DNA from 4 places in the Halobacillus sp. B29 genome. Region 1 is predicted to be linked to each of the others. Evidence: riboswitches for the same ligand, from Rfam matches in the RefSeq annotation. Region 1 holds a riboswitch; each other region holds the start of a gene.
The links. A riboswitch is a leader RNA that binds a small molecule or an ion and turns the genes downstream of it on or off. The one in region 1 is predicted to bind S-adenosylmethionine.
Positions count from the first base shown of each region.

Region 1 (7,574 bases):
TTAATGAAATGATTCAGTCTCTCAGTGAGATCATTGAAACCTCCGCTTCGACTTCTGAAAGTGTCCGCTCATTGTCGAATGATGGAAAAGAAAAAGTCGACGAATTCAACCACGTGTTCACAGAGATCATTCGGGTCACCGAACAATTTGGCAGTTTTAATGAAAAACTTCTGAAACAAATGAAAAAAGTAACAGAAGCACTTGAAGCGATCGAATACATCTCCAACCAGACCAACCTTCTTGCTTTAAACGCTTCCATCGAAGCAGCAAGAGCAAGAGAACACGGGAAAGGATTCGGGGTCGTCGCCGACGAAATCCGTAAGCTCTCCGCTCAGGTTAAAGAAAGTGCTGACACGATTGAAAATGTCATCAGCCAGGTCAACGCAAGTATTTCTGACCAGAAAAAGTCCTATGAAACAGAAACAGAAGCCCTGAACTTAGGAAAAGAAAAATCCGAGGAAATGACGGTGATTTTCGATCAGGTGATCGGAAATATTTCTGAACTCCATGACCAATCCAAACAGGTACAGAATCATTCCGCAGACGTGATGAATGAAAAGAAAAAGACGCAGGAGAAATTCGCAGAAATCCACCGGCTCACTCAGCAGCTGAGCGCGAACACCGAAGGATCTTCTGAAAAAATCATGGAACATCAGACGACGATGATGGAACTTGATATGACCGCCATGACCATGGTGGAACATATCCAGAAAATCAAAGCAAACCTTCAGGAGCATTTGCAAACCACTGATAATGTCAGCTGGATCCGCCCAAGTAAATTAAACAATCGTAAGGAACAAGATCCACTTCATAAGGGCTCTTGATTTATTTTAAAACCACACTGGTCATCCGCCCTCCCAACTTACCTCATTTTTCATAGCCTATCGTATAGGACAAAAAAAGGTGGTGAAGATATGGGCTATGGCGGCTGTGGATATGGCGGCGGTTACGGCGGAGCAAACTACGGAGGTAGTACTTTCGTCTTGATCGTTGTTTTGTTCATTCTATTGATCATTGTAGGAGCATCTTTTTATAACTAGTATTAATAAAGCAGTGAGTCATTGATACCCGTTTTCAGATGGTTCACTCCGCATACCGGGAGGCGTTTCCGTGCCTTCTGGTCTATTTAAATGAGCGTAAGAGCCAGGCCTTTTAAACAAAGGGCCTGGCTTTTTAGGTTGGATAAAGGGTGCTCACTGGAACGACTCCTTTTCCCCTGGCAGAATGGAGTAATTTCAGTGGAGTAAAGGCCCGATTGCCGCTGAGCACGGCTCAATTGCGCACGATCGCGACCCAATCGCAGGTCAGCACGGCACATTTTCGACGAACCAACGCAAAAATTTAACAGAATCATTAAAAAAGAACTCCTGATTTAAGGAGTCCTTTTTTAATATCCATTTTATCATCCACAGTCTGATTCTACTGTATTTTCCGCTCCGCACTTTGAGTAATCTGATTCAGGTAGAAATCTTTGAGTGACAAATCAGGTCCAAAAGGGAAAAGCTGTTCGTTTCTATCAGAAGATGGCTGTTCCAGATCAGGAGATTCCTGTTTGGAAGCTTCCTTTTTAGCCTGTTCGCCAGTTGATTTATAACTGATATGAAACTCTTCTTGATAAATAGGGGTCTCATTCATCGCTTCTTGCTGCTTCATGCCGGATATCCATGTCTCAAAGTTATAAGTGCCACGGTCAATAATCACACATAGATCTTCAAGTGACTGAGTCAGTTCTATTAAACAATCCATACCATTTTTTAAGATGATCCCTTGCTTCCTTGCTTTTTCTATCGAATGTTCCAGTTTATATGGCTCTTCTTTATAACTAAATTCTACATAACAGCTGCTGCGGTCCCAGTTGAACGTAAAATCCTCAATTTTCAAACGCTTCATCACATTGACCAGATTCGTTTCCACCATACCCTGCTCTTTATACGGCATTAACTTTAATAGACTATTCTTGAACATCCCCACGAACACTCCCTTTTTTTCTGATTTATAGTGATTTCCTTATACCAATCATTTCGACAAAAGGGAGAAAATCCCTGTAAAAATCGTTTTACATTTATCGCTATGATTTGCAAAAATTCACCTCAAAATCCGACATACCTGAATGGTTTTCCTCTATTACATTGAGTTTTCAATGGGGCTTTGAAATAATAGCATCAGTGTGTTCGAATGATAGAAGCAAATCGTTAGAATGGGAGGTTTCAAGCAATGAAAGGAAAAGGAGTTATTCTCGTCTTCCTGGGGGCGGCAAGCTTCGGATTTACCCCTATATTTGTAAAAACAGGCTTTCAGTATGGGTATTCTCTCGGACAGATAAATATTGTCCAAATGCTCGCTGCCTTTGTCTTCCTGTGGGGCTTGTCTATTTTAAAAGGGTTGCGTATAAGAGAAATTCGGACCTCAGATCTAATCAAAATCGCTGCCACGGGAAGTACAGTTGGACTGACGAGTATCTTTTATTATGGAGCTATGCAATACCTCCCTGCTTCTATTGCGATTATTCTGCTTTTCCAATTTGTCTGGATCGGTATGGTGTATGAATGGATTTTTACAAAAACTCCACCTGAACGCATTCACTTGATTTCCCTGATCGTCACACTTACGGGAGTGGTGTTAGCTTCAGGACTTTCAGATGGGGGTCTCGATTTACACCCCCTCGGTCTTCTACTCGGACTGCTGTCAGGGTTTTCCTATGCCGGCTTTATTTTTTTCAGCGGTCAGGTGGCTGTTGATTCCCACCCTATACTGCGAAGTTCACTTATGGTGACTGGATCTTTGGTGCTTGTGGTGCTCATCTTCATCCGCGACATCCCTACCATTCCTGTCCTGGACATGCGCTTATGGACGATTGGTGCTGGAATTGCGCTTGTCGGAGCCGTTATTCCTCCCCTATTCTTTGCGGGAGGCGCTCCACTTATTTCGGGACGTCTCGCTAATGTGCTGAGCTCTGTGGAACTTCCAGTCGCCATCATTTCAGCCATGCTGATCCTTTCAGAAACGGTCACCTTTTTGCAGTGGATCGGCGTTTTATTGATCCTTGCAGCTATTTTTATAAATGAGTTTGGCGGTAAGCTGATGAATCTGGAACAACGGCGTCACGCCAGCTAAGTGCTACTGAATTTTTTTCAAAATAGAACCTGATTTCTTATTGTAATGAACCCATATGATGAAGAGGTTTCCTCGCTCCGCCTTCTCTTGTTTCAAAAGCTAACTTTCAAAAAATTTGTTGACAGATGTTTAAATTTAAACGTACAATATTCTTTAAATTCATAATTTTCTTATCGAGAGCGGTGGAGGAAACTGGTCCTTTGATCCCGCGGCAACCTGTTTGATAAACAAGGTGCTCACTCCAGCAGACATTTTCTGTCTGAAAGATAAGAGTCGGGACATTTAAACCAACCCTTCTATTTTTCTTACAGAAAAGTAGAAGGGTTTTTTATATGGAGGGGAGATTAAATGACAGTTCAGCAAACACAGAAGAAGTCAGCATTACGTTCGATTGACACACAAAGCAAGCGCACCAGCCCGTTTCAGAATGCGCATGCCATTCGGGATTTTACGTTTACAATTGATGAGCCCGAGAAGCTTGGCGGTTCTAATGAAGCATTAACTCCTATGGAATACATCACTGGATCGCTTAACGGCTGTTTTATGATCGTTGTAGAAATGGTGGCGAAGGAAAAAGGGTTAACGATTGAAAAGCTTGAGGCAGCTTCAAGCGGAGATATCGATCACAGAGGATTGTTCGGCACAGCTGATGTGAGCCCGCACTTTCAAACGGTGACGCTTAAGGTGGACGTTACATTTGCAGAGAAAGAAGTCGACGAAGAAGGTTTTATTCAACTCGTTCTAAAACGCTGCCCGGCTTTCAATTTGTTTAAGGATGCAGGCGTAAATATTGAAGTAATCTGGAACATCAACAAGGAGGTACAAATATGAGCTCATATGGATTTTGGATGATTTCACTTGCCTTATTATACACGCTCGCCCTCATCATCGTCGGTAATGTGGCGAAGCGAAAAGCCAATCGCGGCGAGCAATATTTTGTAGGGGGACGGACATTTAGATGGTGGACGGTGGCCTTTTGTATAACGGGCCTCTTCTCAGGTTCGACGTACATATCGATTGTCGAGCTTTCCTACCTGACCGGAATTTCAGCCATCTGGTATGGCGTCGCAGAAACGTTGCAAGTCTTATTAATTGCCTTATTATTAATCAAATCCTTCCGGGAAAAGTTAATCGTCACGATCTCAGGATTAATCGGGGATCAATTCGGCAGACGGGCTAAAGCTTTATCAGGTGCGATTACAGCCTTTGCCTTTCCGATGTGGTCCGTCGCTACAGCAATTGCTTTTGCTTCTGCCTTTCACGTGTTTACCGGCGTTTCGTTATCATTGTCCGTCGCTTTTACAGCTATCTTACTATTTGTTTATTTACAGTCGGGCGGGATGTGGGCGGTTGCCTTTACCCAAACGATGAACACGATTATTTTTGCTATTATGTTTATTATTGGAACCGTGGCCTTCTTCATCAACCCAGGCATCTCCGGCTTACAGCAGCTTGCAGCCGAACAGCCGAGCATGTTTGATTGGGGAGGCGCCGGCCTTCAAGTAATCCTAGTATGGTTTGCCACTTTCATGGTAAACGTGATTCTAGCACAGGCCGCTTTTCAGATGGCCTTGTCCTGTAAAACGCCTGAAGAAGGACGCAAAGGTTTAATCGTCGCAGAAGTGATGAGTGTTCCATTTATTCTTCTTGGTATTCTATTTGGTTTGTCTGCCGCTGCGGTCGTTCCTGACGCAAGCCTGGGACTCGTTGCTCTCCCCCAATATTTAATGGAAGTACTGCCCGCTCCTTTCGTCGGCCTGTTCTTCTTAGGCATCTGGGCATGTGCTTTAGGTTGGGGCGCACCTTGCCAGTTCTCAGGAGCCACCAGTCTTGGGAAAGATGTCGGAAGCGCCATTTTCCCTGGCGCATCTCCAGAACAGCTGGTCAAATATACCAAGTGGTCGCTGCTGCTTCTGACAGGACTCATGATCATTTTCGGCTTCCTGCGCACAGAGCAATCCGCGTGGTGGAACGTACTTGCCTGGACCATGAGAAACTCTGCCACCTTCGCTCCAGTAGTCGCCGCGTTATTCTGGCCGCTTGTCACAAAGCGAGCCGTGATCGGCTCCCTATTTGGAGGGTTTGCAGCAGGATTAATCTGGTATCACTTAAGTAATTGGCACCCGGCTGATTTCTTCTTGAATATCCACCCAGTTTGGGTAGGGATGAGCGTCAATATTCTCGTTATGGTCCTGTTTACCGTTGCCTTCAACTATGGAAATTGGAAGATTACCAATAACCGCTCTGTGAAAGGAGCCGTTGTGTTGGCTGCCATTGCCTTGCTGCTTGTCGTTAACGGATTATTCTATGAATCCCTGCACGCCGCTGGTGTAGTAGGTTTGACTCTATTCCTTAATGTACTAGCCGTGTTTATCGGAAGTATTATTTATATCAAACCGAAAGTGGCCGAAGCGTCGTTTCAAAAGAAAGTAGTATCTTAAATATAGAAGGAACTCCTAAATCGTTCTAATGTTATGGAGAAAATCTTAAAACGCAGAAACAAATAGAACACAAAAAAAGCTTAGAGGCTATTTGCCTCTAAGCTTTTTAGAATGTTAAAAGTCCATAGTCATTTGCGACCAACTCGTTTATCTTCCCCTTACCTCCTTAGTGAAAGAGTCTTCTACCGACATTCGATAAAACTATAAAAAAGTTACTGAGTTGCTTTTCAAGAGGAAACCTTCCATATTAAGGTCAATGGGTCCTAACACCTTCCCCTTGTACCAATTTCTTTAATAGTTGGGGTAGCATGAAAAGCACCCCGTAAATGTATGCCATAATTTAGTAAAGTTGTTTGCTTAAGTCTTCAATCTTTTCACATGTTTGCTGCATCTTTTCATTAACCCACGCAGGATATGTTTCTTCATCCCCGCTCTTAATTTTTGAAAGGGTTTCCAAGTAAACAATAAGATAATCAAGCTTTGATGATGGGTGCTGCATTCCATCACCTCCCTCCTATCGAACTAATTCGACAGAAAGGATTTATTCCCTTCATATTGGAAGGATCAGTTCATTATCCTCTATGCCGCAGCTTGAAAATGTCATGCTCCATAATTCCCTCGTGCTTCTCCGACTCAATAAACTCCAGATGACAGCTTTCCCGCTTTTCATTCGTTTCCCGAATGACCGTCGTCACGATTTTATAAATATACTCCAGACCGCTGACTAGAAATTTTTCATACTGAGACTCCACGAGACCATCCTTATTTAAAAATTCATGACAGTACCGGTAGCCGACCGCAAGCTTGATCAATTTCTGAGAGGCGTATGGTTTCTTCTCCAGAATAAGTTCTACCAGCTGCATTTTATTAAACGAATGGATGGCGGCATTCACCATCGCCCCCTGGTTTACTTGGAACTCGCCTGGAATTAAATCATCTGTAAACCGTTTTAACCTGTGCTCCACCTCTATAAAAGGAAGATCGTGCAAAGAACTTAAATCTTCTAAATGGTGAAATACTCTTAGAAATTCTGACTGCGCAATAACCGCATAAAGCTCCATGTACAGTTCACTCAGCTGCAAGTAATCGTGCTCTCGCCTGAACTTCGTGGTATCGATGCGGTATTCAAATTTAGTTTTACCCCATTGTAGAACCAAATTAAATACGAGCGTCATGATCGCCACGATCGCAGGAATCAATACCACTTCTATGACCCATACTGGCATGGATGAGTCTCCCCCTTTCGTATATTTTTAAAAAAGCTTTCCATTCCCATAGGCTTAGGGTATTGTAAATCTAATAACTGGAAAGGAGGGAGAAGGACATGAATATCGTTAAAATATTAATCGCAGTGCTCACGGCTGCCTATTTCTTAGGTTTGAGCCCTGCCGTGTCTTTACAGGCTTATGAGACTATAGAACAGACGGATTCTCTCGTGGCCAGTTTCACGGATGTGGAGCAGGAAGCCCTGTCTGTCTCTCGGATCCTTCTCCCTAAAGGGAAAGCAGATTACGCTTTACCGCCTTTCCTGTTTCCTCCTGCCCAGCTGGATGTGAAAGGGTTGTTTTCAGCGTCCACGGCCATCCTCGAACCACTTGCCGACTCATCCGGTTTCTTTACTATAGAAAAATTCCATTCCAATTATCTGTAAATACATCGTCTCCTTTTTTTACGAAGAGGCTTCAAAGCTTTTCTTTTGAGCATTTTAGGAAAGCTTATTTTTCGTGTGCGCTTTTAATTACATTTGAAGGAGATTGAAATGAAAAATTCAGACATGAAAGATTGGATTACCTACTATTCCGTTACGTTCGTGATTTTCTTGTTACTGTTTGGCGGAATCTGGACGAGTGGTGTGTTTGCAGGTGTGCATTGGCAGGACTACTGGATTGAATTTCACTGGAGCATGGTAAACATAAAAGAACTGAAACAAATCATAGGATATAAGTGAGAGGACGTGCTTAAAGCTGGTATAAACACTGCTTAAGCCCGCTTATCACTGAACATGGAGGTACACAATGG
Region 1 covers NZ_JBQQCM010000004.1:305,322-312,895, forward strand. Annotated here, with positions in the region: gene ACTWP7_RS07785 (methyl-accepting chemotaxis protein) at 1-824, shown strand, start outside; gene ACTWP7_RS07790 (YjcZ family sporulation protein) at 915-1,040, shown strand; gene ACTWP7_RS07795 (hypothetical protein) at 1,420-1,965, opposite strand; gene ACTWP7_RS07800 (EamA family transporter) at 2,215-3,114, shown strand; SAM riboswitch class I at 3,282-3,387, shown strand; gene ACTWP7_RS07805 (OsmC family protein) at 3,463-3,945, shown strand; gene ACTWP7_RS07810 (sodium:solute symporter family protein) at 3,942-5,555, shown strand; gene ACTWP7_RS07815 (hypothetical protein) at 5,896-6,054, opposite strand; gene ACTWP7_RS07820 (hypothetical protein) at 6,128-6,781, opposite strand; gene ACTWP7_RS07825 (hypothetical protein) at 6,880-7,206, shown strand; gene ACTWP7_RS07830 (hypothetical protein) at 7,315-7,503, shown strand; gene ACTWP7_RS07835 (DedA family protein) at 7,571-7,574, shown strand, end outside.

Region 2 (7,574 bases), on a different contig from region 1:
TTGATATGCAGAAAAATGACTACTTTTCCCACACCAGCCCAACCTACGGATCTCCGTTTGATATGTTAAAAGACTATGGCATCGACTATCGTACAGCTGGTGAAAATATCGCTATGGGCCATACTTCTCCTGAGCAAGTAGTCCAGGGCTGGATGAATAGTGAAGGGCACCGTAAAAACATCATGAATCCGAACTTCACTCACATCGGGGTCGGTTATGTAGAAGATGGAAACTACTGGACACAAATGTTCATTGGTAAATAAATAGATCTATGTATAGGAGCCATCGGGATTACAGATTCCGGTGGCTTTTTCTTACTTAGGGCGCGCTCGTACCAGCAATTGTTATGTATACCCACTCTATTGCGGCATTAACCTACCCTATTGCCCCGTGAAAACTATCGCGCCGCCCATACCTGCAATAAGGTGTGCTGCCACGGATAGCGATTCTACAACACTACGCCCCTTTAGTGTCAGCCCTCTCTGGATAAAAACAACTGCAAAATCTAGCACATTCATTTGTAAAAATATAGAATAAAACGATTGAATACACATACGTGCCCGGGGTATCTTTTATCTATATCTATTAAAAGTTTTTTTCTTGAAGGGGGAAAATTATGAAACGTACAACATTCGCTATAGGGAGTCTCATCTTTTCCTCAGTTCTATTGTTAGGTGCTTGCAGCAATGCTGAGCAGACCAATGATTCGCCAAAAAGCACAGAAAGTGCTTCTTCAGAATCCACTCACGATGAACATGCCGGCATGGATCATTCCGGTTCGGGTGAACTGCCTAAAGGTTTGCGCGAAGCTGAAAACCCAGCCTATCCTCCAGGGAGTAAGGCTGAGATTAACGCTGAGCATATGCCTGGAATGAATGGAGCAGAAGCAACGATAACAGGAGCCTATCAAACCACCGCTTACAGCGTATCTTATGCATCCTCTATCACTGGTGACAAAGTGGAGAATCATAAATGGATCATTCATGAAGAAGTAAAAGATCCTTCCCAGAAAAAGTTAGATCCGGGTTCAGAAGTAACCGTAAATGCAGACCATAGTGACGGAATGAGTGGAGCTAAAGCCCAAGTGGAATCTGCCGAAGAAACAACTGTTTATATGGTGGACTATACAGACACGGACAGCGGACAAGAAGTGACCAATCATAAGTGGGTTACAGAAGCCGAATTATCAGCTAAATAGAAATTACAGACCTCCGTCAATCGGGGTTTCTTCATGACTATTTTACACTTATATAAAACTATATCCTCTCTCTTTCTACGCACGTTAAATATTTTAACAAATGCCCTGAACCCTTGTTCTATCCACTCTCATGACTTTTTTTCTTTTTTATATTTGGAAAAAACAGAAAATTACCTTGCAAATAGACTGAATATTACGTAAAATCAATCATAATTTATAATAATAAACTATAAGGAAGTGAGCGTAATGCAGACTCAATCGGTGAGTACTCTATATAATGTATGCCCTCTCTGTCACGGATCTGGAAAGTATAAGGAATATGATGATGGGAAAGCCAATTTAATTGTGGACCATTACCAGCGTGTAAACTACGCCAATGAGACACTAGCCTGGAAGATGGCCATCGAAGAAACCAGTTATGTGAAGGAATGCTCGAAATGTCACGGCAAAGGTAACGTCCTGAACAAAGAAGGCGAACAAATGTATAAGCAGCTTCAGCAATATGCGTAAAATCATTTCCCCTCTGTCTTTAGGTGGACTGGGGGGTTAAATGATCTTCTTTAAACAAAGTATCAGTTTTAGAAAAATGATTTTTTTCTGAAAACTCTATTGATTATTGAATTGTTTTCCTGTATTGTAAATCGCAAGCGAAATGATAACCGCCTAATTTTTGAAAGAAATTTTTAGTAATTTTTAATATCATTCTTGATTTAAGCATACCTTTCATGTAAAGTGTTCAGCAGTTGCTTTTCCAAAAATTACATAATAATAAAACTTATCCAGAGAGGTGTAGGGACTGGCCCTTTGATACCTCAGCAACCAGCCATTGGCACGGTGCTAAATCCAGAAGGTAGTAGTTATACCTTGAAGATAAGGAGACTCTTTATACATAAAGGACCTTCTTCTTCAAGGAGGTCCTTTTTTTATATCCATTTTTTTACGAAGGAGATGATCACCATGGCACGGAACAGGATTGAAACAATTTTAGCCCAGCTAGGCAATAACAGTGATGAAGAAACAGGGGCTGTGAATCCGCCCATCTATTTATCTACCGCTTATCAGCACAAATCACTCGGGGTATCCACAGGATATGATTATACCCGCACCAAAAACCCGACACGCCATCTTCTCGAAGAAGGCATGGCCCAGCTTGAAAACGGTGATCAAGCCTTCGCCTGCAGTTCAGGAATGGCAGCGATCCAGTTGATCCTTTCCCTGTTCCGTGCAAATGAAGAATTGATCGTTGCGGAAGATATTTACGGCGGCACGTACCGTTTACTCGAACACTACGCAGATGCTTACCAGATCCATTCAACCTACTCCGATTTCACGGATGTTGAGAGTGTCATTACCGAGAAAACCAAAGCCATCTTTCTTGAAACGCCGACCAACCCGCTGCTGCAAGAAGTGGACATAGAAGAAGTTTCAAAGATTGCTAAGAAACACAATCTCCTGCTCATTGTCGATAACACATTCTTAACGCCTTATCTTCAGCAGCCGCTGGATTTAGGAGCGGACATTGTGATCCACAGCGCTACCAAATATATCGGCGGGCACAACGATGTATTAGCCGGTGTGGTCGTCGCCAAAGGAGAAGAGATTTGTGAGAAGCTCGCTTTCTTCCAAAATTCATCAGGTGCTGTCCTCTCCCCTTTTGACTGTTGGCTCTTAATACGTGGATTAAAGACCCTGCCGCTTCGTTTCGATAAACAGCAGGCGAATGCGAAGGCCATTGTTGAGTTTCTCAGAAACGATCCGGGCATTAGAGAAGTCTTTTATCCTGGAAAAGGAGGAATGATTTCATTCCGTGTGGACGATCCTTCCAGCATCTCTGATTTTCTTGAGAATTTGTCGGTCATCTCTTTTGCCGAAAGTCTCGGAGGAGTCGAAAGCTTCATTACGTACCCGGCAACGCAGACGCACGCGGATATTCCAAAAGAAGAACGGGAAGAACGCGGAATCTGTGACCGGCTGCTTCGCTTCTCGGTAGGTACAGAACATGAAGACGATCTGATTGATGATTTGAAGCACGCTCTCTCTGCTATTCAAAAGGAGGAAATACAATGAGGCCAGAAAACGATCAGTTGGAAACCCGTTTCATCCACGGCTCTGCGAATAATCGAAGTCATCACGAACCGGCTACCGGTGCAGTGAATGTACCAATCTACTTATCCTCAACCTTCCATCAGGAAAGCTTCGATACGATGGGGCCTTATGATTACAGCAGGTCCGGAAATCCAACGAGACAGGTGCTTGAGGATACAATCGCTAACTTGGAAGGCGGCGCAAGAGGTCTCGCCTTCTCCTCTGGCATGGCAGCTATCTCCTCTGCCTTTATGCTGCTTTCCGCCGGTGACCATGTACTCGTTTCCAAAGATGTCTATGGCGGGACATTCCGGTTGATCACCGAAATGCTTGGCAAGTACAATATCGATCACACTTTCGTTAACATGACCGATCTCAATGAAACCAGCCGGGCGATCCAGTCCAATACAAAAGTTATTTATGTAGAGACGCCGTCCAACCCTTGCTTAAATATTACAGATATTGAAGGAGTGGCAAAACTTGCTAAAGCCCATGGATGTTTAACCTTCGTGGATAATACATTCATGACGCCGCTCTATCAGAATCCACTTGAGCTTGGAGCCGATATCGTCCTGCATAGTGCGACCAAGTTTTTATCCGGTCACAGCGATATCATAGCAGGGCTTGCCGTAACTAAAAATGAAGAACTTGGAGAGAGACTCGCTTTTATTCAAAACTCCTTCGGTTCTATTCTCGGCGCTCAGGACTCTTACCAGCTCATTCAGGGGATCAAGACACTCGGCGCCAGGATGAAACAGTCGTCAGGCTCAGCGCTTAAAATAGTCTCTCATCTGCAAGATCACTCACTGGTGGAAGAAGTTTACTATCCAGGTCTTTCCCATCATGTCGGTCATCCGATACACAGGAGACAATCTACCGGAGCAGGTGCTTTACTTTCTTTCCGGCTACCGGATAAAGAAGCGGCCAAAGCGTTTGTGGAGCAGATCCGTCTCCCTGTCTTTGCCGTTAGCCTTGGGGCTGTGGAATCGATTCTATCCTATCCGGCCACGATGTCCCATGCAGCTATGCCGGAAAAAGAACGAGCGAAACGTGGTATTACTGATGGTTTGCTCAGACTCTCCGTCGGACTTGAACACCCCGGTGATTTAATTGAAGACATTGAACAAGCTTTACAGGCAGTTGCCCGTACTAGACAGAAAGTCGGCGTGTCCCTGTAAAAAGGGCATTAGCTTTCAACTAATATAATTATGATTACAAAATGGAAAGGTTGTTGAATGAAATGAAACGATCATTAGAACAGAGATTACAGGATGGACCCGTTATTTGTGGAGAAGGATACTTATTTGAACTGGAGCGTCGCGGCTATTTACAGGCCGGATCCTTTGTACCGGAAGTTGCTCTTGATAACCCTCAGGCACTAAAACAGACATATCGTGACTATATGCTCGCAGGCTCCGACGTCGTCTTAGCGTTCACCTATAACGGACACCGCGAAAAAATGAGAATCATCGGTAAAGAGGAGTTATTAGAACCGCTTAACCGCCAGGCTATCCGTTTAGCCAAAGAGGTTGCGCAGGAACATCCAGAAGAAGAAGCGCTCGTAGCCGGAAACATTTCCAACACGAACTTGTTCAACCCGGATGATCCTGAAGCTGTTGAAAAAACAAGAAGCATGTTTGCAGAGATGATCGGCTGGTGTAAGGAAGAAGGCGTAGACTTTGTGAACGGTGAAACCTTCTATTATTATGAGGAAGCCCTGATTGCTCTTGAAGAAATTCAAAAACAAGATCTCCCTGCTGTGATCACGTTCGGTCTAATGGGCGAGAATATTCTTCGGGACGGCTATGAGGTAGAAGAAGCCTGCCGTCTATTAAAAGAAAAAGGCGCTCTTGTCGTCGGAATGAACTGCTTCCGCGGACCAGCTACAATGCAGCCATATGTAGAAAAAATCCGTAATACGGTGGACGGTTATGTAGGTGCCCTTCCCATTCCTTACCGTACGACGGAAGAACACCCTACCTTCTTCAACCTGCCGGACGGTGGCTGCGCTTGTACACTTCCGACAGAAACGACGTTCCCAACGTCTCTCGATCCACTTTACACGAACCGCTATGAGCTCGCCGAATGGGCAAAAGAAGCACACAGCATTGGCGTGAACTACCTGGGACTCTGCTGCGGAGCTTCTCCGGCTATGCTTCGTGAAGTTGCAGAAACCGTAGGACGTACGGCTGTAAACTCTACGTATTCCCCGGATATGGAGAAACACTTCCTGTTCGGCAAGGACGATACACTGCAGGATCACATCACTTCTTATAAGACGAAAGCATAAGTCAAAACGCCTGTCCGTAAATCCGGACAGGCGTTTTTTAAAGTTTTATTTATTTTTGGCTTTGTTAGAAAAGGTCTGATACCACTGGATTTAGAGAGGATCAAGTCCAACAATCTGCACTTCTAAAGAAGGGTCCGTCCCCCCCTAATAGAGTTGGGTTGGTGGGGAAATGGCGAGACTCCCATGGGAGAAGGAACTAGGTGAGATCCCGCAGGGAGTGAAACGAGCGAGGAAGCTCACCGTTCCCCCATAGGAAAGCGAGTTATTTCCCCACCAGCCCTCCTACCCATTCTAGTAACGGGCCCATTTATCTCGAAACTGAGTCTTAAACAAACAGGAGCTTTATTTTAAAATCAACACGGAAGTTTAATAAAGCCTTATTTTTTATAAGGAATGTCGTTTTCTTCGCACCATTCGATAGCAAGCAACCGGTATTGCTCATCTTTGAATTCAAACCATTGATCACGAACCCCATAAGTTACGATTCCGTCTTTAAATCTGCGAAAAGCTCCCTTTCCACGGATGGATCTCAGTAAATCGTTATGAATCTGATCGTCCTCAAGAGAGTTGATGAATGCTTCCATCATCTGATACTCGTCCACTTCTGAACAATCCGGCAATTGGACGTAGCGAGTCTCATTCTCTAAGATGTGCTGAGCTAAATGGCGTTCTTCTCTTTGCCATTCAAGTAAATGGGAAAAGTCCTTCTCATCTTCTACGTCAACTAACGCTTCCTCACTTATCTGAAAGACCTTGCCATCGATTTTATCAACAAGGACTCGCGTATCTTCCGTTTGCAACTCAATTTCCTCAGCCACTTCACGTATGTTTACTTGATTCATAGTCTTCCTCCAACTATTGCTGCGGATCTTCCGCTGAATTTTTAGACGGATCTTCCAAATCGTCCAGCACGGACTCGCCAAATAGGCTGCTCACGCGATTACGAGCCTGCTCCTTCACATTCTCATCAATATGAGAAATCACCTGATAGACCGCATAAACGATGACAGCACTGTCATCCGTGAAACCGACGACTGGAATAAAGTCCGGAATTAAATCGACCGGCAGAATTAAATAACCAAGCGCTCCGGCAATCGTGAGCTTCGCTTTCTTCGGCGTATCTTCACTCTTAAACGCATAATAGAGTAATAGACTATAGTACACGATTTTTGATCCAATCCGGCTTCCATTCGTACGGATTTTTTCACCGTATTCTTTCTCCGAAAAATGCTTCCTGCTTCGTTTTATAGCTTTAGCTGGATTCAGCTTTTTTAATCTGTCGCGATAGCGTTGTTTTTCTTTTAGTTCGCTAGTCATTATTCATCACCCTTTTGGGGTACTTTTGACAAAAAAACCCTTGCTTAAACCTATTTTAAGAAAAATGGTAGATTTGCCATGCTTTTATTATAGAGTTAAGGATGAGTTCCATTGATGAACAGTGAGTTAGCGAAAGAAAGCAGCATAGATCATAAACCCTGCTACCAGTACAAGAATAATGGTTCCGGTTCCTTTCCATCCTAAATTTCCAACTAAGTCAGGAAGTCCTCCTCCATGAATACTTGCAGAAGGATCTTTTTTAAATTCCTCTTGTCTCATTCTTTCCCTTGCCGCTTCAGGTTTTTCTTTTTTATCAGTCAAGTGAACACCTCCACAAGTCGATATTTTGCTGAATTATAAGCCCGCAATACAGGAAGGCTTGTATTCTCATTGAGCAATTGAGGGCTTAACTTCTAATCATTTCAGATGTTCTCCCTGTGTACTAATCTTCTATACAGCTGCATTCAGTACAGTAAAGTGGATTGACTTATTAGATTACTCTCACATGTACAGGGCAAAATGATGAATGAACATCCCTTTTTAAAAAATTATCGTTACCCTGTATACGAAGCTGACCCAGCTAGGTTTCAAAACTTCAATTAGCTTGTATCAAACTCTTACGGACAAACTAATGGTTCTCTTGATCTCCTATTTATTTAATTTTTGGAAATAGGTTTATTATTT
Region 2 covers NZ_JBQQCM010000001.1:94,072-101,645, reverse strand. Annotated here, with positions in the region: gene ACTWP7_RS00465 (CAP domain-containing protein) at 1-263, shown strand, start outside; gene ACTWP7_RS00460 (YdhK family protein) at 617-1,198, shown strand; gene ACTWP7_RS00455 (hypothetical protein) at 1,445-1,708, shown strand; SAM riboswitch class I at 1,971-2,075, shown strand; gene ACTWP7_RS00450 (methionine biosynthesis PLP-dependent protein) at 2,156-3,265, shown strand; gene metC (cystathionine beta-lyase) at 3,262-4,461, shown strand; gene ACTWP7_RS00440 (homocysteine S-methyltransferase family protein) at 4,524-5,573, shown strand; gene ACTWP7_RS00435 (UPF0158 family protein) at 5,951-6,415, opposite strand; gene ACTWP7_RS00430 (YkvA family protein) at 6,429-6,890, opposite strand; gene ACTWP7_RS00425 (DUF6366 family protein) at 7,017-7,211, opposite strand.
Region 2: another riboswitch for S-adenosylmethionine. It lies ahead of ACTWP7_RS00450 (methionine biosynthesis PLP-dependent protein); the one in region 1 lies ahead of ACTWP7_RS07805 (OsmC family protein).

Region 3 (7,574 bases), on a different contig from region 1:
CCGATATTAATATAGAAAAGCTTTTTTAGTGCACTGAATTCATGATAAAGACCTGCCTTGGCAGGTCTTATTTGCATCCATCGTGTATCCGCTTCCTTGTGCTATAATGCTAATATAGCCCGACAATTGACCGCAGCCATGAGGGCTTCTCTAAATAAAATTGTATTCAATAATGATGAAAAGTATGTTAACAACACACCAAGGTATACATAATGTTTGAAGGAGGTCATAAACAATGAAATCCATTTACCAAAAAGCTCTAGGAGAGCAGTTTTATCAATTACATCCTGCGATGCAGAAAAAATACGGCATCACAAGCGAGGATAATTTAATGATGCTTGGACAGGGAAGAATGACAGAAATTCGCGGAGCCCATCCTATCCTCCGGCCATTTTTTCTTTTAGGAAATTTTGATCACCTGGTGTTTGCTGAAAGAGGGAAGCAGGTTCCTTTTACTCTTGAAAACTATGCCTATCGAGATGATCAAGGCAGAGAAACTATGAGTTGGATACGGCGTTTTTTCTTTCCTTATTCCATCCGGGGATTTGATGCAGCGATGCGCTTTGATGAAGAAAAGCAGAAAATTATAGATGATTTAGGGAAGTCTGCACTTCTTCAAACGGAGCTTGATCTTCATGTAACGGCAGAAGGGGGATTGTACATGGAATCCGTACAAACATCTTATCAAAATAAGTTTCAAGTGCCAGGACCGACAACCTCTGTGTACGAACATTATGATGAAGATCATGAAGCTTACCGGGTGCATGTCCATGTTGAATACGGCATGTTAGGAACGCTGTTAATGTATGAAGGTATGGTCCATACTGAGTTTCTGCCGATGACTTATAAGAACATCCCGGAGCGTGGAATCCTGGAATAAATGGAAAGGAGCAAGGCCTGTGAGTGATAAGGACTCTAAAGAGAATGAAAAGGTTCATACGGATTTTAAAGAACGCATGACCTATGGAGAATACCTGCATTTAGACGAATTGCTGTCTGCTCAAAAGCGTTTGTCCTCTCATCATGATGAAATGCTGTTCATCATTATTCATCAGGTAAGTGAATTATGGATGAAGCTGATCCTTCATGAGCTAACAGAATCGATCCATGCCATTCAGAAAGGTGAATTGGCTTCTGCGTTTAAGATGCTTGCCAGGGTTTCTAATATTCAAGTGCAGATTATTCATGCATGGGATGTTCTTTCCACTCTGACTCCTGCTGAATATATAGAATTTCGGGACAAGCTGGGACAGGCTTCTGGATTTCAGTCCTATCAATATAGAATGGTTGAATTTGCCCTAGGCTATAAAACCCCTCATGTATTGAAAATTTATCAGAAATCGCCTGATCTCCATGAAGAACTTACAAGAGCTTACGAATCTCCAGGAATTTATGATGCCGCTATACAAAAATTAGCAGAAGCGGGTCTGGATATTAGTTCAGATGTACTTCATCGCGATTATACAAAGTTATATGAAAAAGATCCTACTGTAGAAAAAGCGTGGATGATAGTATATAAAGATGTCAATCAATACTGGGATTTATATCAGTTAGCTGAGAAGCTGGTTGATATTGAGGATCGCCTACAGCAATGGCGTTTTCGTCATATGAAAACGGTTGAGAGAATCATTGGCCATAAAACTGGTACAGGGGGATCCTCAGGAGTCGGGTATTTGAAAAAAGTGCTGGATCACAGATTCTTTCCTGAATTATGGGATGTTCGTACAAGTCTATAGCTGACGGATTAATCTGAAAATAACAAATACATTAATACAACATTACATTTGTGTTACAATAGGTGGTGCCAAAAAACTAGCAAAGAGGTACGACTAATGAAACCTATTATTATATACATGGCTCTTTTTAGCTTACTGTTAATGGCAGGCTGTTCTTTCATTGCAAATGCTAATGAGGATTCCAAAACCAGTCAGGCAGAGCCCATCTATGACGTAAATATACAAACGGAAATTGTAGAATTTGAAGAATATCATATCACAGTCCATTACCCGGACACGCCGAATAATCAAATTAATCAAACCATAATAGACTATGTAAACCAGAAAAAGGCAGCTTTTAAAAAAGAGAGCTATAAGGCCTTACAGGAAAATGAAGTTAAATCTTCCCATGAATTGCACATCGATTATGAAGTACTGCACCAGGATCATCGTTTTTTCGTAGTGCAGTTTGAAGAAACAATGGATGTAGTACCAGGGGAGCCGGTCATTAAAAAAACCACTATAAATTTCGATAAAAAGAACGGAAAACGCATCGAATTGAAAGACTTGTTTAAGGAAGATCTTCCTTATATTGATCGACTCGTGGAATTTACGGCTGGTACCCTGAAGAAAGATGGGGACTATTCGGAAGATATGGATAGTGCGTTAAAAACGATCTTTAATAACAATCTTCATATTGCTTTGACCGGAGAAGGAATTGCTGTTTATATCAATGGTGTAGCAGATTTTCCTGAAAAGGTTGTTCTTGGGGAGAAAGCTGTAAATGAATTGTTGCGTCCTGAATATGCAAATGCATTAGAATTGACTGGAAACATCAAAAAGGAAGAGCCAATATATAAAGAAGAAGACTCAACTTTCTCTGCTGAAGATTATCGTTCACAACATGGACGTTCGGGAAGCAAAGAGGTTGCTCTCACATTTGACGATGGTCCTCATCCTGAGGTGACAGCCAATATCCTTGAAACATTAAGCGAGTACGAAGCTCGCGCTACTTTTTTTATGATAGGAAAACGGATTAGCTACTATCCTGAAGTTGCCAAGCAAGTAGCTAAAGAGGGTCATGAAATTGGAAATCATACGTGGGATCACCCTCGTTTATCCCGCTTACCGCAAAAAGAAGTGACGCAGCAAATTGATTCAACTCAACAGATTATTAAACAGGTAACTGGACAAAAGCCTGATATTATCCGTCTGCCATTTGGAGATCGTCCTCCTGTTACCTACAAAAAAGAGATCGGCACTGTGCCTTGGACTGTAGAAGTAAAAGGATGGCAAAAACTTGAGCCTTCTCAAGTAGCAGAGAATGTTTTATCTCAAGTGGAGGATGGTTCTATTATTTTACTTCATGATCTTCAACCGTCTATGGAGGAAGCTGTAGAATTAATTGTGAAGTCATTAAAGCAGGAAGGCTATACATTTGTAACGGTTAGTGAATTAAATTAAGTAAAAATAAAGCAGCCCGGGCATATCGCCAGGCTGCTTTATTTTGTATGTTAAATCAAGCTCAGTTAATCTTATTTCCAATCCAGGAAGCCCAGTCGTTGAACTCCACTAAAAATCCATCATGACCGTAGTCGGTATCGGAGTGAAAGTGTTCACTCCCTGGGACATGGTCGCTGAAGCTTTTAATAAAATCAAATGGGTAAAGCAGGTCGTGTTCGAAACTTAGTGTGTATACTTCCGCTTCATAATGCTGAGACGCCTGCTTCCAGCCGCCTCGCCCCCGTCCAATATCATGGTGATTCATGGCTTCCAGTAAATATAGATAACTGTTAGCATCAAAGCGATCTTTAATTTTATCGCCTTGATAGTCTAGATAGGACTGAATATCGTAGGATGCATCTTCTTTTTGATTCCGATCAAACCGCTTCTGGAAAAGGGTTTGGCTCCGGTAAGTGATCATCCCTGCCATTCTTGCAATTTCGAATCCTTTGAGGTGTTGGTTCGAAGGGTAGTTTCCATGGTTAAATGAGGGGTCATCCTTAATGGCACGCGCTCCGATGTGATTAAAAGCTATTCCATAGTCACTTAAATAAGGTGTCGCAGCAAGAATAAAGAGCTGTTTCATATAAGTCGGATAAAGCAGTCCCCATTCATAGGCTTGCATGCCCCCGAGAGATCCGCCAGCGACAGCATGGAGGCGATTGATCCCAAGTTCACGTAAAGCCATCCGCTGTGAATGAACGATGTCACGAACGGTTACCGGCGGAAAACTTAATCGGTACGGTTCACCAGTTTCCGGGTCTAAACTGGCTGGACCAGTAGACCCGTGGCATCCACCTAATACATTAAATGTTATAACCTGAAACTGGGAGGTATCAATGGGTAGTCCTCTGCCAATCAATCCGGCCCACCAGCCAGGCTGTTCCTCAGAACCAACCGCATACTGGTTTCCTGTTAACGCATGGCAAATTAAGATAGTTGGAGCACCAGGTGGGCCGAATCGTTCATAAGCCAGTTCCACATTTGGCAATTGATCGCCGGATTCAAATGTAAAAGAACCAATTGAGATGGTTTTATTCTGAGACTGATAGCTGGTGGGATTTTTTACAGACATGTTCATGCCTCCTTTCCAGTTTAGACAGAGAGTGGTGTTTCCGTGTAAGACTGCCCGGAACGTAACGCTATTATAGATTCGTAAAGACTGAGTCCTTTAACGAGATTATCCTGATCTTCTGGTACCGATTCTCTTGACCATAACAAGCCAGGATTAATCTCTTGAGCTGAATGGATCAATTCTTGATCGAGCTCTTTTGCATAAAGAACATCAACCACAGGCAGGGAGGAAGCCTTAAGGTCTTCAAGGTTTTCCGTTTCCACAACCTGAAAACCTAAACGTGAAAGCTTCTTCGCTTCGATTGAAAGTTCATCGTTGGAAGCAGTTCCCGTAATAGCGATAACTCTCTGACGCAGTTCATTATTCGAACGATCCAACGAGGACGTCAGTGTCTCTTCTACAAGGGTTTCGGCGTGATGATAAGGTTTTGAAAAACCGGTGGCTTCTTTAAGGCCCGCATCCAGCTCAGCTATTAGATCTTCTATTGATTCAAGCCCTACAGACAAACGTACTAATTCTTCCGTTACCCCGGATTTTTCGAGATTCTCATCACTTAACTGCTGGTGTGTGGTAGAAGCAGGATGAATAATTAGTGATTTCGCATCCCCAACATTGGCTACGTGAGACCAGAGGTTCGCTTGATCAATCAATTTTTTCCCTGCCTCACGCCCACCTTTAATGCCGAATACGACGATCGATCCATATCCATAACTGAAGTATTTCTTAGTAAGCGGATGCGTTGGGTGCTCAGAGAGTCCGGGGAAATTCACCCATTCAACGCCTTCATGAGACTGCAAGTATTCAGCAATTTCAAGAGCCTGATCAGAGTGTTTAGTGATTCTTAAATGAAGGGTCTCAAGACCTTGAAGCAGCAAGAATGCGTTATGTGGACTTAAGCAGGCGCCCGTGTCACGGAGCAGCTGCACTCTCAACTTAACAGCGAATCCGGCTGGACCTACATCCAGACCAAAGCGGACGCCGTGGTAACTTTCATCAGGTTCCGTGAATCCTGGAAATTTTTCATGATTCCAGTCGAAGCGCCCACTGTCTACCACGAGCCCGCCGATTGTCGTTCCGTGACCGCCAATCCATTTTGTAGCCGAGTGAATGACAATATCCGCTCCCCAGCTGATCGGTTTGCAAATGTAAGGAGTAGCGAACGTGTTATCGATGATAAGAGGAATATGATGTTCATGAGCTACATCAGCAACCGCTTCAATATCCAGCACATTTAAGCTCGGGTTACCGATTGTTTCAGCAAAAATAGCTTTAGTATTAGGGGTAACCGCTTTTTGGAAATCTTCTGGGCTGGTTCCTTCAATAAAATGAACAGTAATTCCATATTTAGGAAGGGTGTGTACGAACAAGTTATAGGTCCCCCCATATAAATGGGAAGAGGCTACAATTTCATCTCCAGCGCTGGCAATATTCAAAATGGCCATCGTTATGGCAGACATGCCTGAAGCGGTGGCTACAGCCGCGGCACCATCTTCAAGTAAAGCAATGCGCTGCTCTAATACATCGACAGTTGGATTCATAATACGCGTGTAAATGTTGCCAGGCTCTGCTAATGAAAATAAGTTCTGGGCATGGTCAGTGTCATTAAAAACGTAAGAAGTGGTCTGATAAATCGGAACAGCACGTGATCCAGTAGTCGGGTCGGGCTGCTGACCTCCATGCAGTAATAAAGTTTCAGGTCCAAATTTGTGAAAAGGTAATGTCATTAATAATCCTCCCTAAATTTATCATTCATTAATTCTAAAATTAAAAAGCCCTCTTCTTAAGTAAGAAGAGGGCGTAGCAATCAGTTCCTCCACTTATCTTCCAGATCCATAGATCTGTAGGAATTAGCACCTTTTCAAGTATCTCCTTGAAGGTTGCCGGGCGTCACAGGGCCTAGTCCCTCTGCCACTCTCGATAAGAGTTTTTAATATTCAGCTATTTATTAACTTGTATGGAATTATAAATTGTTTTATGCTTAATTGTCAAACTATTTGTGCAAAAACCAAATACGTTTGAAATGTCAGTGGGGTGGGAATGGTTTAGCAAGTATAGCAAAAGGAGTGAATAGACATGAAGGAATACACAGTAGCACCTAATAAAGACGTAACAGGCTGGTTGATCAAAATAGAAGATGTTGCCCCTACGGATTTGTATGATGAGCGTGATACGGCAGTAGCAAAAGCTGAAGAAATGGCTCAAGATAACAAACCAAGCAGACTCTATATTTTAGATCAGAACCACGAAGTTGAAGAAGAAAGAAGTTATTAATTAAGAAGACTCCCAAAATGGGGGTCTTTTTTTATAAGTAGCACTTTTATATTATCGTACAATATTATTAAAGAAAAGCTCCCGTTTGTTGAAGACTCAGTTTCGAGATATTGGAGGAGCGGAAGGTCCTCCGGGGGACGATTTCGCTTTCCGTGGGCATGTGGTAAGCTTCCTCAGGCTTCGCCTTCCGGGATCTTACCGATCATGTTCATCCCACAGGAGTCTACATCACCCCCCTCCGGACCTTGCCGAATCAGAAGCTCGAAAATGCACCAAAAATGCCTACTAAAATTAACTGGAGAGCGAAAGAGTATCTAACTTATTTAAGTATGCAATCCCTGATATATAAGAGGTTAAGGCTGATCCAGAGCGATTACCTCTCTTATAGAAGGGTCCGTTCACTCCTCAATCATAGGATGGCGGAGGAAACGACGAGACTCCCGCGGGAGAAGGAGCTAGGCGAGACCCCACAGGGAGTGATAACGACTGAGGAGGCTTGCCAGTTCCCCCGCAGGAAAGCGAGTTGTTTCCGCAGCCAACACCCTCTCTAAATGAGCAACGGACCCGAATTATCTCGAATTCGAGTCTTCAATAATCCGGCCCTATTGCTTAATAAGCTTTTTATTATAAATTGTGAACTTAATTTATTAGATCAGTTAAGGATGTGTGAAGAGGGCGAGTCTTATCGGAGATTCGGGTGTATTGGGGCGACTTGTTAATTTTAAAGAATTTTGAAATAATTATGATTACATAATTCCCATTGGGAAAATCGTCACTCTATGTAAAAGGAAGTAACGATGTTAGAAAGGAAAGAATTTTAAGTCCTGCCAGGGTATTATGCGTACATAAATTCTTATAAATTGTAGTCGGATAGAAGGGAGTCACATCTATGGTGCTGGAGATGGACAACGTATCTTTAAGACGCGGAGACAGATGGATTCTAAAAAATATTAATTGGCATATTGAAGAAGGACAGCACTGGGTCCTGTTGGGGCTGAACGGTTCTGGGA
Region 3 covers NZ_JBQQCM010000005.1:78,377-85,950, reverse strand. Annotated here, with positions in the region: gene ACTWP7_RS08275 (DUF4166 domain-containing protein) at 236-880, shown strand; gene kynA (tryptophan 2,3-dioxygenase) at 900-1,736, shown strand; gene ACTWP7_RS08265 (polysaccharide deacetylase family protein) at 1,833-3,179, shown strand; gene metX (homoserine O-acetyltransferase MetX) at 3,241-4,293, opposite strand; gene ACTWP7_RS08255 (O-acetylhomoserine aminocarboxypropyltransferase/cysteine synthase family protein) at 4,314-6,017, opposite strand; SAM riboswitch class I at 6,108-6,217, opposite strand; gene ACTWP7_RS08250 (DUF2188 domain-containing protein) at 6,367-6,564, shown strand; gene ACTWP7_RS08245 (ABC transporter ATP-binding protein) at 7,454-7,574, shown strand, end outside.
Region 3: another riboswitch for S-adenosylmethionine. It lies ahead of ACTWP7_RS08255 (O-acetylhomoserine aminocarboxypropyltransferase/cysteine synthase family protein); the one in region 1 lies ahead of ACTWP7_RS07805 (OsmC family protein).

Region 4 (7,574 bases), on a different contig from region 1:
CTGCAACTTTCAGATTTTCATGGAGGTTTTCTTTTCCAGGAACGCTACCAAAATATTAGATACTTATGTTAAAGTGTTTTTCACCGTTGAGTCTTACGTTATAAGCTCATGCAGTGGATTTGATATATCTCAAACTTTTACTAATGAAGAGGGGTACCTATCTCGCTTGAAAACATTAGTGATACATATTTTTTTACATTCATGAGATGGGAGATAAAGCTGGAAATCGTGAGGTGCGGGGTAATTATTGAAGATAGGCCAGGGTGAATTCTTTTACAGAGAAGAACACGATATTTGGTGAATTCCCGGTAGCACATTAGAGGTAAGAGAGACATTTGAAGACACCGTTAGACGAGATTACATGACTAATATACAGGAGGCTGCCATGACAACAAACATTTATATGGTGCGACACGCTCATTCTACATATACACCAGACGAATTAAATAGGCCGTTATCAGCAGAGGGAACTAAAGAAGCGGCTAAAGTCAGCGCACGGCTCATAGACGATAATATCGAGCACGTGATCTCGAGTCCTTATTTAAGGGCCATACAGACGGTTGAAGGATTAGCTTCTGCTCTCGGGCAAGAAATTCATATAATGGATGGGTTCAAAGAAAGGAAGTTAATAGAGGGAGGAGCTGATAACTTTGAGGAAGCCATTCAAAAAGTATGGGCTCAGCCTAGTTTTTTCTGGGAAGGCGGAGAATCAAATGTGAACGCCCAGGAAAGAGGCGTAAGAGCCTTGAACAACGTATTAGAAAAATATGAAAATAAAAATGTCGCCATCGGTACGCACGGTAATATTATGGTGCTCACCATGAATTATTTTGATAACCAATACGACTTTGAGTTTTGGAAGAATCTTGCGATGCCAGATATCTACAAGCTTTCTTTTGAGGCTGATCAGTTCGTAGGTTGTAAGAGAATATGGAAGGATTCTTATTGAGTGATTTTTCAGTATGGATCATCGCTTCTATTCTATGATTCTTTTCTGTTTTTACTAATTTCAAATAATGAATTGACGAAATAGAGGGGTATGATAGAATGGAGTCTAATTAACATTCGAATATTTTGAATTTTCTTATCGAGAGAGGCAGAGGGACTGACCCTGTGAAGCCTCGGCAACCGGCTGATTTATGCACGGTGCCAATTTCAGAGGAAGGCGAAAGCTATTCCGGAGATGAGAGAGCAAGCGGCAGCCAAAAGACAGTTGCCCAAAGCCCTTCTCTCTTCGTGAGTGAAGGGTTTTTAATTTTTCTAAAGGAGGGCAGTAAAAGGTTCGACACAAAACAATCGGAAAAAGGAGGATGGCCATGTTCTTAGCGATGATGGTTTGGGTGGGGACTATGATTTTTTCCTTCCTATTAGGAACATTTCTCTGTTACAGAGTGGAGAAATCAGGTGTAAAACGGTGGGGAGCCACCGGACGAATATTTAAGTATAAATAAGCTAGCAGGAAGGAAGTTACTGACAAATGATATGGTATATTCTCGTATTTAGTTTTTATGTTCTATTTTTAATATGGGCAAATGTAAAAAGTCTTAAGAAAGCAGAGTCGATCGATGACTATACAACGGGCGGACACCGAATGGGGCTTCTTCTTGGAATCGGTACCACAGCAGCAACATGGGTAAGTGTAGCTTCTGTTATCGGGGTCCCCGGTTATTTGTACAGTTCGGGTGTATCGGCTGTGATCGGCTGGGTAGCCGGCTGGTGTTTCGGCGGAGCCTTAATCCCTATTGTTGCTTACAAAATAAGAAGACCGGAAAAGCCTGCCAGGACGTTCCCTGAATTTATCCGGCATAGGTTTGAACCTTTTCAGAACAAGAGTACATTGCAGGCAATTGTTGGTATTTTAATGTTTATCGGTTATTTGCTGCTCGTCAATATTCAGGTAACTGGGTTTGGCATTGTTTTTTCAAGTATCACGGGCATTGATTATAAAATTGCGATTTTCGGATTCTTATTATTTATATTAATTACAAGTGTAGGTGGATTCTGGTCTGTGGCTGCCACGGACACGTTAAATACGATTTTGATTATGATCGGCGTATTACTTGCGAGCGGTGTAGTATGGTCGTTAACCGGTGGAATCGGTAATATAGTCGATACGCTTGCGACGACAACCTCGCCGACAAACGTGGGAGGGCCGGAGCTTGAAGAAGGAATTTTACTGTCCCCGTTTGGGACATTTGGTATTGGTGCATTACTTTCCATTTTTATATCGAATTCGTTAGGAACCCCTTCTTCCCCTCACTGGGTCACGAGGATGCTGGCTCCTCAAAATGTGAAAGTAGCGATCTTGCAGGTACTGGGTACGATTCTGGTATTGATTTTCATTATGACGCCACTGATCGTTATTGGCCTCGGGGCAAAAGTACTGGTACCGAGCATACCTGTAGATAAAACGACGGACTACATCATTCCTTTAGTCATCCAGCAGTACACGCCGCCTATTATCGGAGGCATCACGCTGGTAGCTATCTGTGCAGCGGCTATTTCCACGGCAAATTCGATGCTTTTGCACTGCGCCACTTCTCTTTATTATGATGTGTACTTAAATATAGCTCCAAAACGAATCAGTGAGAAGAAGTTTAAGAACTGGCTCCGCTTAAGTATATTTGGAATTGCAACCGCAGCCGTTCTCTTAGCTATTAACCCACCATGGTTCTTGGCTATGGGATTTGTCTATGTGTATGGCGGATTTGGGGCTGCGTTTTTCCTCGTTGTGTTCTTAGGGCTGTACTGGAAGAGAATGAACCGGGCAGGAGCCTATGCCGGTATCATCATCGGGGCGGTCGTGTATGTGGCAGCGAAGGCAATGGGGTATGGACTGCCATTTGTCATCGCCGTTACGGCATCACTGATTGGGGTGCTGATTGCCGTTTACTTTACGAAAAAAGCACCGCTTGAAGCCTATGAACCTTACTTTGAGGCGGAAATTAGTGATTCTACCAGGGAAGTACTGGAGAAGATGAGATCCACGACTCAGGAAGAACCTGAAGTGAAAAATGACCGTTCTCGTATCGGTTAGAATGATTCAAATAGACGTAGGAGCTGCCTATTGCAGGCAGCTCCTACGCTTTTTTATTACGATTCGTCCCGTGTATAAATGAACTTTACTGAGCCGTATAGCCGCCATCCACCAGCATATTGGCTCCGACCATAAAGGAAGCGTCGTCACTTGCGAGAAAACTGACCGCTTTCGCAATTTCCTTAGGCTGACCCAGTCGTCCAATCGGGTGTGCACCTGCAAGGCCCTGGCGCATTTCCTCATCGGCATTTTCCAGAATTGCCGTTTCAACGTAGCCTGGACATACCGCGTTTACGCGTATATTGTTTTTCGCGTAAGTAACCCCTAATGTGCGGGTAAGGTTGACGACTCCGCCTTTGGCTGCGGCATAAGAAGTTACCGAATCCTGTCCGACGTGTCCCAGGATCGAAGCGTTGTTGACGATTGCTCCACCGTTTTCCTGTTCGAGCATCTGCGTGATAGCGTATTTGTTAGATAGAAACACACCGTTGATGTTTACATCCATGAGTTTCTTCCATTCTTCATAGGAAAGCTCGTGCGCCGGTGTAGCGTCGCCAATTCCGGCATTCGCAAATAGAATATCCAGCGAACCAAATGTGCCGACCGCCGTCTGAACCATGTTCTTAATATCTTCCTCAGATGTGACGTCGGTTTTTTGGAACACGGTTTCATAACCCTGGTCATTTAACTGACTGGACAATTCGCTTCCCTGTTCGTTCAAATCGGCAATCACCACTTTCGCACCCTGCTCGCAGAAATCCTTCACGGCTGCCTCGCCAATTCCACTAGAACCACCTGTAACCACAGCAACTTTACCTTTTAATTTCATGGCTATCCCTCCTATATTTTTAATAAAGAAACCAGTCTATATTTTCCACTATTGGAAAATAGTGAAACGAAAGACATTTTGGCCTTCATTTTTGGAAAGAATAACGGCTTGATGCTTGGGTTCACGAGGTTGAGGTAAAAAGTAGTAAGTATTACGTTTATTTCAATTATGTGAAATAAACTCATAAATACTCTAATTATGTTAATATGTGGAATATGTTTCTGAAGTAAGCAGTAAAAGATACATAGAGTTGTAGATTTTTGAAAAATTTTCAAACAAGGAAGTGAGTACCGTGAAAAAAGTCAGCCTGCTTTTCTCTGCCATCCTCCTGGTCTTTTTCCTAATCGCTTGTACAGAGAGCTCTTCGACAAGCACCGATCAGAATGAAAAAGGAGAAGCTTCCTCGGAGGAAGCTTCCTCCGAGGAGCAGAATAATGAAGAATCTTCTTCAGAAGAGAAGAAAAAAGAAGAAACGAAGCCGCCGCAGCCTTATGAGCCGATCGAGCCGGCTGAAGATGCCAAGCCTCTGAAAGAGAAGATGTCAGAAGAGCAACTGGCGAAGATGCCTACCGTGGAGGCTCATGGAGGGGAGCGCGAACGGATGATTCCAGTGGGAGAGACGCTCGTCAAAGGAGCCGAAGATCAAACGGATGGACCGTTAAAGGATCACCGACTGGTTGCTTACTATGGACACCCGAATTCGACCAATATGGGCATTCTTGGGGAAATGGAACCCGACGCTCTTATGGAAAAGCTAAAGAAACAGACGCAAGCCTATTCGAATGCCGATCCAGAACGTCCTGCCATTCCAACCATTGAGCTGATTTCAACGGTTGCTAAGAGGGACCCGGGTCCGAATGGAAAGTACTATACGCGGACACCGCCAGAACAAATTGATAAGTACGCTAAGCTCGCAAAAGAAAACGGTGCTTTACTGATGCTTGATGTCCAGCTGGGAACAGACTCTGTGCTTCATCAGGTGAAATTACTTGAGAAATGGCTGAAGCTTCCGCATGTTCACCTCGCCATTGATACCGAATTCCACGTCGAGGAAGGGGAAACACCGGGCATCGATCTTGGACAGGTGGATGGAGCGGAAGTGCAGGAAGCGGTAGACTATCTTTCGAACCTCGTAGAAGAAAATAACCTGCCGGACAAGATCGTACTCGTTCATCAGTTTATGGATGAGGCCTTAACCAATAAAGAAGCGATCGAGCCGACCGAAAATATAGAAGTCGCCTTGAACTATGATGGATGGGGGCCTGCTGCGACGAAGATGTCGCTCTATCGTAAGTTCGTACGGAATGAAGCGGTCCAGTATGGCGGATTTAAAATCTTCTATAATAAAGATGAACCTGTCTTAACTCCGGAAGAGGTCCTGACGCTTGATCCTAATCCGGCGATTATTAATTATCAGTAAGAAAAAGCAGTCATGGAGGGAAAATCTTCATGGCTGCTTCTTTTTATCATTTATTTAGAAAAAAGATCCTTCATGCTGGTCCCCATTCATACTTATGTACACTTAGTTAAACAAAACGTTTCCCAGTAAGCCTGCAAGAACCATGAGTGAGATTCCTCCGAATAGAAAGTAACCAATCAATCGTATCGGTAACGGAAGTCTGCCATCACTTGGTTTAGGATATCCTTCGATCTTCTGCTGATGGTCTGCCGCGTCATGAAAAGGTACATCATAGTCTTTATGATCCGTCACTTGATCAGCTCCATTCTCTAAATCTTCGCCATTCGAACGATGCGAGTGGAAGTTCTCTGCTTACAGTCTAAGCGCTCACTTTTCTCCCATTCATTATGTAAAATATGATGTAGCTTACCAGCAGGATGGCTAAGTAAAATAGTTCAGGATATTGCATTTTGACCCCCTCTAAGCGCGGATCTCCAACGTTAAAGAAATCGAATAGGAAATTTGAAAGTAGAAAAAGGATCAGAGTAGCCCAGCTTTGCACGACTGCTTTTTGTTTGATCCACTCTTTGCGCTCGTCCTCTTTTGGTTTAAATATAAAATCTTTACTTCCGGATAACCACCCTACCACTGCAAGCCAAATAAAGGGCACCACTAAGTTTGTTAATAAAAGACTCATTTCTTTTTTCCCTCCTGATATTATTATGGTGAAAATATTTGATCAACGGTGGTTCCTAAATGCTTCGCAATATTAAATGCGAGCTGTAAACTCGGGTCATATTTATTGTTTTCTATAGCGTTTATTGTTTGCCGGCTCACGTGGCAGAGAGAAGCGAGTTTTCCCTGGGAAAGACCCAATTTTTCCCTTGACGTCTTGATCTCATTTTTCAAATTTGTATCATTCCCTTTTGCTAGAGATGTCAAATATCTTTTACAGTTTGATGGTAATAAAAACCAACGCACGTGTCAAATTCTTTTGACACGTGCGTTGGTTTAATACACTATGGCTTTCATCATGCTAAAATGACTCTATTTCCTGATGGATCGCTGGTGACCAGTTGTTCATCAACCATCTCACTACCATACCCAAGCTGCTTCAAGCGCTGCGCGGCTTGCTCCCTTTTAGCTTGATTAGGAAACAGTAAGGTATATTGCTTAAGCCCGGCATTTTGATCGGAAGCGGGTGGGGCGTCTGTACCCTGCCAGGTGTTCAACCCCAGGTGATGATGATATCCATTAGAAGATAGGAACAAAGCCTGGTTCAATTGATCGGAAGTGATCTCGAAGCCTAAGCCATCACAGTAGAAATGCCGGGCCTGGTCTAAGTCGTGCACATGGAGATGAATATGTCCCATAATTGTATCTTCAGGAAGCCCTTCCCAATGGTCTCCGTTTAACTCCGCAAGAATATCTGTAGAATCGAGCGGATCCACGGTCATGGCGACTTTTCCATTATGCCAAGTCCACGTTTTGGAAGGGCGATCCCGGTAGATTTCGATTCCATTGCCATCGGGATCATTCAAGTACAGCGCTTCACTAACCAGGTGATCGGCTGCGCCGAGTCGTATTCCGCGGTCAGCGAGGTGCTTGTGTACTTTGGCTAACGAGAGCCGGTCCGGTAAGAGAAGGGCGAAGTGATACAGACCGGCGGTAGATTTCCCTTTTGGCTGAATAAAAGAAGGCTGCTCGATCGTGAGGAGAGCCCGTGTGCCGTCAGCCGACAAAATGGCTTTATGTTCCGTTTGCTCGATGACCCGGAGCCCGATAACATCCGTATAAAACTGAATCGATCTTTTTAATTCCTGTACTTTTAATTCTACGGTTCCTACATAAGTGGATGGAGATTGAAAAAATGCTGGTTCCATGATTAAAGCCTCCTTCGGTTAAACTCTGTTCGTGTGTTTGAAGTTTGTTAAGTTAAATAAAGAGGACCTTGCTTTAGAAGTATTATGTCTTCCCAGGCCTCGTAAGGCAAGGAATAAGTTCGTTGTATTAGTAGTGTGAATTATATGAAGTTTTAACGTATGAAAGTAGAATTTCTCCACTATTCCCCAATTAATAGGAATTAACTATATAAAATTATCTAAGAACAAAGATGTTAGTTTGCATCGTAAAAATTTTGTCGATTTTTTTAGAATTTCCACGATTACCAAATATTTCATCGGGGTATTTATCGTTTATGTAGGAAGGTGGTTCCTTGAATAATAGAGGAGAATTGGAAATTAAGATAGAAATTCTTAGAGAGCAATTGTACGAAGCCTATGTAGATAATGCTGAATACGATGTTCTAC
Region 4 covers NZ_JBQQCM010000022.1:15,728-23,301, reverse strand. Annotated here, with positions in the region: gene ACTWP7_RS19530 (histidine phosphatase family protein) at 386-949, shown strand; SAM riboswitch class I at 1,082-1,190, shown strand; gene ACTWP7_RS19525 (sodium:solute symporter family protein) at 1,478-3,037, shown strand; gene ACTWP7_RS19520 (SDR family NAD(P)-dependent oxidoreductase) at 3,123-3,866, opposite strand; gene ACTWP7_RS19515 (hypothetical protein) at 4,159-5,286, shown strand; gene ACTWP7_RS19510 (hypothetical protein) at 5,389-5,577, opposite strand; gene ACTWP7_RS19505 (hypothetical protein) at 5,645-5,962, opposite strand; gene ACTWP7_RS19500 (helix-turn-helix transcriptional regulator) at 5,986-6,174, opposite strand; gene ACTWP7_RS19495 (VOC family protein) at 6,297-7,148, opposite strand; gene ACTWP7_RS19490 (Spo0E family sporulation regulatory protein-aspartic acid phosphatase) at 7,499-7,574, shown strand, end outside.
Region 4: another riboswitch for S-adenosylmethionine. It lies ahead of ACTWP7_RS19525 (sodium:solute symporter family protein); the one in region 1 lies ahead of ACTWP7_RS07805 (OsmC family protein).